DNA from 2 places in the Pseudoalteromonas sp. ASV78 genome. Region 2 is predicted to be linked to the other one. Evidence: predicted binding sites of a transcription regulator. Region 2 holds the regulator's gene; the other holds the start of a gene.

Region 1 (3,547 bases), 1.4 Mb from region 2:
CGTAGCGCAAGTTAATAAGCATAGCAATGAGTTACTCAGTTCAAATAGCCAAATTCAAACGGCCACATCCGAGGTGTCCGATCATACCACTCAAGCAGTAACGGCTATTGAGGAGCTATCGGTTACGAGTAAGAGTATTGCGGTAAATACCGCAGAGTCGGCAACAGCTTCTGATAGCATGATGACACTGGCGCATAGTGGCTTAGAGGCATCTGAGCAAACTAAAGAAGCAGTGAGTCATTTATTAGGCACATTAACCGAAACGTCAGACGTGGTTGACCAACTGCAAAGTGAATCCAGCAAAATTGAGACGATTCTAGATGTGATCCGTAATATTTCCGAACAAACTAACTTGCTCGCACTCAATGCCGCCATCGAAGCCGCTAGAGCGGGTGAACAAGGGCGTGGCTTTGCGGTGGTGGCTGATGAAGTGCGTACCTTGGCCCAGCGTTCTCATAGTTCAGTAAACGAGATTGAGGCAATGCTTGAGCAACTTCGTTCAGCAAGCCAGAATGCAGTGACTATGATGGCTGATAGCACAAGGGTTGCGGCGCAAGCTGAAGATAAAATGGATGAAAGTAATCGCTTATTAAAAGAGATTATGGCAATGATCAATCAAGTTAACGATCAAACACAGCAGATAGCAACAGCCGCTGAAGAGCAATCAGCCGTTGCCGCTGATATTAGCCAAAATATGCATACCATCCATACTCTGACGGATACCACTGCTGATATTTCGCAACAAACAGCGCATACCAGCAATAGTATGGCCGAGCAAAGTCAATTGGTATTAAAGCAAGTGGCATTTTTTAAATTAACTTAAATTAACTTCGCGAGTGTGGCACCAGCTAAACTTATTTATTTGCGTATAGGCTAAACTCAGCCAGTGATAATTTGTTATCTTTATCACTGTCATAGCTTTTAAAGCGCGACCACAAAGCGGGATCTTTTGCTGATTCTGAGCGAGTTAGGAAACCGTCTTGGTTACGGTCTAAATTTTTGAATTGCTCTGCTACGTTATCAGGTGTTGCAAAACTGCTACAACTAACAGCAAGGAGCAAAGTTAATCCCAATTGTGTGATGTATTGCATAGGGGGAAAACTCATTAATGCAGGTTCTTAGTTAAAAAACGCTTAAATTCGACGAGTGAGATTTGATTGTCTCGGTCTGTGTCCCAACGCTGAAATTGCTTCAGCAGCTGCGGTTGGGGATCCAACTCATTTTCGGTTAAATAACCATCTTTATTGCTATCTAAATGATCAAAACGTTGTTTTACATCCAGCGCCATCGCACTAAAGCTAGTGGCGAGTAGCACAGCTAATATGACTAATCTGTTTTTCATTGTTAAGGTTCTTTTAGTTAGCCTGAACTTTACTTACTTAGTAAAAAGATAAAGTCGTTTAAATCTTAATATTTGCAAACTCTTGCGCCGATAATAACTCATCGTTGTTATCATCAAGATCCGTAAATTGCTTCAGCAAGGCGTCGTTTTGCTTTGCTTCAAGCAATGATATTTGCCCGTCTGCGTTGCTATCTAATTGTGCAAATTTAACGTTTGCTTGCGATGCTAAAACTGCGGCGCTAATGATTAAAAACATCAATGAAAAGGCGGCGATAAGTTGTCTCATAGCTGTATTTCCTTAGGAGGAAGTTATAGTAAAAACTGCTTAAATTCAGTCAGTGATATTTGACCATTTTGGTCTTTATCGATTTGCTCAAAGCTTTCGTGCAATACGGCATCTTCAGAAGCTTCAGCTTCACTTAATGTACCATTGCTGTCTTTATCAAGCTCTGCGAAGGTAGCCTCAACATCGATAGCAAAGCTATTAAAGCTAAACAGTGTGCTGATGCATAAACACAGTGGGACTAATACTTTCATATGGTTACCTTAAAAACAGTTGTTGCTTCAGATATTACAAGAATAATGCCAATAAAATTAGTCTTTAAATATCAGTGCTTTAGTTGTTTTTAGTGATGATGAGTGGGAAATAATGACTCAGGGTTGTGTCTTTTTTGCAACAAATTTTCACGGTAATTAATAAAGTTATTTAAAAACAATCGATTAAGTTGTTTCAATTTAGCGTCAGCCGCTTTATATGACGCTTTAGAATTCGCCTTATTCATTATCGTTATTGATTCAGCTAGTGTATAAGTAACACCTTTCATAATTAAACATTTAAACTAAGGAGTAGCTATAGTGGCCCCACTCGCTAAAAAGTACAGCGCTTTACTTAGTTGGCGACCAAATTTAATAGGCCAGTTTTTATTTAGTACCTTGTTATCTTTGCTGCCATTATCACTGGTGGTGATTGTGTTTTTAAATGCTTTGAATAAACAGCTTGCCGTTACCCAGCAAATCGTCAGTGATAATTATCAAATAACTAAGTCATTTAATAACCTAAAACAAGACCTTAATAGTTTAGAGCGGGCAACGCGACAAAACTGGGTGCTGAAAAGTGAATCACTTGATGAACTAATTGTTGATAAGTGGCAATCGTCATTACAGAGTATTGATGAGCTTATTTTTATTAGCCCTACGAGGGAATATGTTAGTCAATGGCAGCAACTCGCTAAGGAGTTGCAGTTAGCGCATACACAGCTTGTTAGTGAAGGGCTGCAAGATGCGCAATTATTTATTCCGATGAGCGAATTAATTGCTCGTCAAACGCTATGGTTAAGAGACCAAAATGAACTGCAAATAGCTAAAAATCAGCAACAGCTAAAAGCCTTGCAAGATTCATTTATAAATTGGTTAGTGGCGCTGATCCCATTAACATTATTAGTTAGCGGCGGCTTTTTGTGGCGTATTAGCGGCCGTTTAAAAGGGTTAACCTCGGTTATTGATAAACTTGGGCAAGGTCATTGGCAGCAAAAAATATCAGTACAGGGCTCTGCCGAACTGGTTGAACTGGGCAATAAATTACAATGGGTGCAAGAGCAGCTACATCAATTAGAACAACAAAAAGACACCTTTTTACGCCATGTTACTCATGAACTGAAAACCCCATTAGCCTCAATGGTGGAAGGCACCGATTTATTAACTGATGAAATAGTAGGGCCTATTAATAAAGAGCAGCAAGCCGTGCTGCAGTTGATTACCCAAAGCATGGTGCGTTTGCGCGCTATGATTGATAGTTTACTTAGTTATAATGCGATTCGCAGCAGCAAGGAAGACTTAAGTGAGCTGCAATTCTCGCAATTAATAACCAAGATCAACAGTCACTTTGAACACCGTTTAGTGGCGCGTAAGCAAAGTTTATGTTGGCATAGTGAGTTGCCTGAGCAACCGCTAGAAATTGCAGCAGAGCTTGTTGAAATGATTCTAATACAGTTAATTTCTAATGGCTTGAAATTCTCATCGCAAGGGCAGGCGGTTGATATCAATTTATCATTAGCGGGACATACTTTAAAAATGATCGTCAGTGATCAAGGTACAGGTATTCAAGAGCAAGAAAAATCACATATTTTTAGTGCTTTTTATCAAGGTAAAAATGCCAAAGATGTGATCGCTCAAGGTAGCGGCTTAGGACTGACAATTGTCAAGGAG
Region 2 (3,547 bases):
ACTAACTTTGTCAGAAATTATTTATATAGCGCAACTATATGTCATAATTTCCGCCTTGTTATAGCGCTATTTTCCTGTCGCAATAATAGATCAGTAATGCAATGCAATTGGTATGACTACGACTGCTCAACAATAACGTGATACAAATCTTGGTCCGTTTTTGCGCTACGTAATTGTTTGCAAAAATCTTTGTCGTTAAGTTTATCAGCAATTGTGGCTAACGTCTTCAAATGAAGTTGGCTATCACCATCTGGTACGATGAGGGCGATAAATAGATCCACTGGACGATTATCAATCGCATCAAAATCAATTGGTGATTCACTCACTAAAATTATCGCTAGTGGGTTTTCAATACCCGCCATACGACCATGAGGAATCGCAATACCACGGCCAATGCCTGTACTACCTAGTTTTTCTCTAGCGAGTAATGCATCGAGGATTTCTTGTTGCGATAGCTGGGGAAGTTGTTCATGAGCCAATTGGCTGATAAATTCAATGATCCGTTTTTTGCTATTAAAAAGGACCGCAGCTTTGCTGCAGTCCTGGCAAATAAGTGAGCTTAATTTCATAGTATTAGTGTCGAGCGTGTTTCTCTTTGTGTTTGATTACTTGACGGTCAAGTTTGTCGATTAGTCCGTCAATGGCTGCGTACATGTCTTGGTGCTCAGTTGAGGCAAATAGTTCAGCGCCACTGACATGTATTGTGGCTTCTGCTTTTTGGCTTAGCTTTTCTACGTCAAGAATAACATGGACATTGTTGATGTGATCAAAATGCCTCTCAAGCTTCGCAAACTTATTGTTTACATAGTCTCTTAATGAATCAGTAATTTCTACGTGACGACCAGTTAAATTTAGTTGCATAAGCATTTTCCTTTTTTGATTTTACGCCTTAAATCAAACTCTTTCTTTGATTTGACGGTGGAATAGCCAGTGACTCGCGGTATTTTGCAATAGTCCGTCTAGCTACTTTGATACCTTGCTCTGCCAATATATCTGCAATTTTACTATCACTCAATGGTTTCGCTGAGTTTTCTGCGCTAATCAGTTTTCTGATCAATGCTCGAATCGCGGTAGATGAGCATTCGCCGCCATTCTCAGTGCTTACATGGCTTGAGAAAAAATACTTTAACTCAAAAATACCACGCGGAGTATGCATGTATTTTTGGGTTGTTACCCGAGAAATTGTCGACTCATGCATTTCAACCATTTCAGCAACGTCATTTAGCACCATAGGTCGCATGGCTTCAGGGCCATGTTCAAAGAACCCTTGCTGCTGTTTAACAATGCAGTTAGTTACTTTGAGTAATGTATCATTGCGACTTTCTAGGCTTTTTATAAACCACTTAGCTTCTTGCAGATGCGAACGAATAAATTGGCTGTCAGTGCTCGATTTTACTGAGCGTGACATGGCCGCATATTGGCTGTTCACTCTAATTTTTGGCATGCTGTCTGGATTAAGCTCAACCACCCAGCGGCCTTTAATTTTTTTCACTGATACGTCAGGAATAACGTATTCTGACTCTTCCCGTACTATGGTATCCGCAGGCTTTGGATTGAGACTGTGGATCAGTGTCATGACTTCTTTTAGTTCTTCTTCCTTAAGCTTAGTCTTTTTCATCAAAGTGCGATAGTCGCGACTAGCTAATAAATCGATATGATCCGTTAAAATCATTTTTGTCTCGCTAATCCAAGGCGTTGCGGGATCAAATTGATTTAATTGAATACATAAACATTCTTGTAAACTGCGTGCGGCAATGCCAACTGGGTCAAATAACTGAATGCGCTTTAACACTGCTTGCACTTCGTCAAGTTCGATTTCTTCTTCGCTGTTGCCTTGATTTAAACTCTCTACAAGGTCTTCACAGCTGAGGGTTAAAATACCTGAGTCGTCAACGGCTTCAACAATCGCAATGGCTATTGCTTCATCGGTTGGACTAAACGGAGTCAGTTGTAGCTGCCACATTAAATACTCATGCAAGGTCTCTGTTGAGGCGCCTTGATAAATAGATTCATCTTCAGGCATTGGGCCTGATGAGCTGTTTGGCGCTGCACTCATGTATTCATCCCAAGTGACGTCCATGGCCATTTCGTCACTGAGTGTTTCTTTACTTAACGCTTCACTGCTTTCTTGTTCGTATTCACTAGGCTTGTCGTCCGCTGAGGCACTGACAGTTAAGTCATCGTTATCTTGTTTTTGTTCGTTTTTGCCAGCCGTATCTTCTGAATATTCATGTTCTTCTAGTTCTAACAACGGATTGCTATCTAGCGCTTCTTGAATTTCTTGCTGGAGATCCAATGTACTGAGCTGCAATAAGCGAATCGCTTGCTGCAGTTGCGGTGTCATTGTAAGTTGCTGGCCCATGCGCAGCTGGAGTGATTGCCTCATGTATCTCTAACAATCCTTTTATTATTGTCATTGTTAAGTTTAGCAGATGCTTAGCTAAGTGTGGCTTTATAGCCTAAATTGCTCACCTAGGTAAACATCGCGAACTGTTTGGTCGGCGAGTACATGCTCAGGTGTGCCTGAAGCAATTAACTCGCCATGAGAAACTATGTAGGCTTTTTCGCAAACATCAAGGGTTTCTCGTACATTGTGGTCGGTAATAAGTACGCCAATACCACGGTTTTTAAGGTGTTCAATAATCTTCTTTATATCTAACACTGAAATTGGATCAACGCCAGCAAAAGGCTCGTCTAGCAAGATAAATTTTGGATTTGCAGCTAAAGCGCGCGCAATTTCAACGCGTCGGCGTTCACCGCCTGATAGCGCCATACCTTGGCTGTCGCGAATATGTTGAATGCTAAACTCATCAAGTAAGCTGTCGAGGGCTTCTTCTCTGGCTTGCTTTTTTAGCTCTTTGCGGGTTTCTAAAATCGCCATAAGATTTTGATATACAGTCAACTTACGAAATATTGATGACTCCTGAGGCAAGTAACCAATTCCTAAGCGGGCGCGGCTATGCATTGGCAGTAGGGTAATGTCATTATCATCAATACTGATTTTGCCTTTGTCGCTAGGCACTAAGCCTACAATCATATAAAAGGTGGTGGTTTTACCTGCGCCATTTGGGCCAAGTAAACCAACAATGCTGCCAGCGGTTACTTCTAAACCAACACTTTTGACAACTTGGCGACCTTTGTAGCTTTTCGCTAAAAATTCAGCTTTTAATGTACTCATGGTTGGCCTTTAGATTTGATTTTTTTACTGTCTACTGGCACGAGTATAGTGTGTACGCGATCGTCTGAGCTTGCGCCTTTTTCGGCACTGATCAGTTGTTGATCCATGTCGTAGGTAATACTTTTAGCATTAATTTTTTGCCCTGCTTGAGTAACCTGTGCGTCACCAATTAAGGTTAAGTAGCGCTTTGCAACGTCGTAACGAACTTCTTCAGCACTGGCGCTCATGATCGTGCCATCAGCTTGTTTTTCTTCAAAATAAGCTGGGTTGCCAGTCGCTACAAGCAGTTGTTTATTATCGCCTAAGTCTTCACGTTTGTGTACTTCAAGGCGGTCAGCTTTGATACGACGGTTACCATGAATGATCTCA

What was found. Region 2 encodes sigma-54, which starts transcription at its own class of promoters, with help from an activator protein. Its sites were predicted from a motif close to GTTGGCACGNNNNTNGNNT; they were not measured.
Region 1: ACMVDV_RS09920 (EF-hand domain-containing protein) is a predicted target of sigma-54. The motif match lies at 1,914-1,932, and genes of this name have one in related genera.

What each region holds. Positions count from the first base shown of each region.
Region 1 is NZ_JBLOPA010000001.1:2,189,068-2,192,614, reverse strand. Features, by position in the region: gene ACMVDV_RS09940 (methyl-accepting chemotaxis protein) at 1-823, shown strand, start outside; gene ACMVDV_RS09935 (EF-hand domain-containing protein) at 855-1,091, opposite strand; gene ACMVDV_RS09930 (EF-hand domain-containing protein) at 1,106-1,342, opposite strand; gene ACMVDV_RS09925 (hypothetical protein) at 1,401-1,628, opposite strand; gene ACMVDV_RS09920 (EF-hand domain-containing protein) at 1,652-1,879, opposite strand; gene ACMVDV_RS09915 (sensor histidine kinase) at 2,195-3,547, shown strand, end outside.
Region 2 is NZ_JBLOPA010000001.1:3,552,354-3,555,900, forward strand. Features, by position in the region: gene ptsN (PTS IIA-like nitrogen regulatory protein PtsN) at 117-569, opposite strand; gene hpf (ribosome hibernation promoting factor) at 574-861, opposite strand; gene ACMVDV_RS16150 (RNA polymerase factor sigma-54) at 890-2,386, opposite strand; gene lptB (LPS export ABC transporter ATP-binding protein) at 2,453-3,178, opposite strand; gene lptA (lipopolysaccharide transport periplasmic protein LptA) at 3,175-3,547, opposite strand, start outside.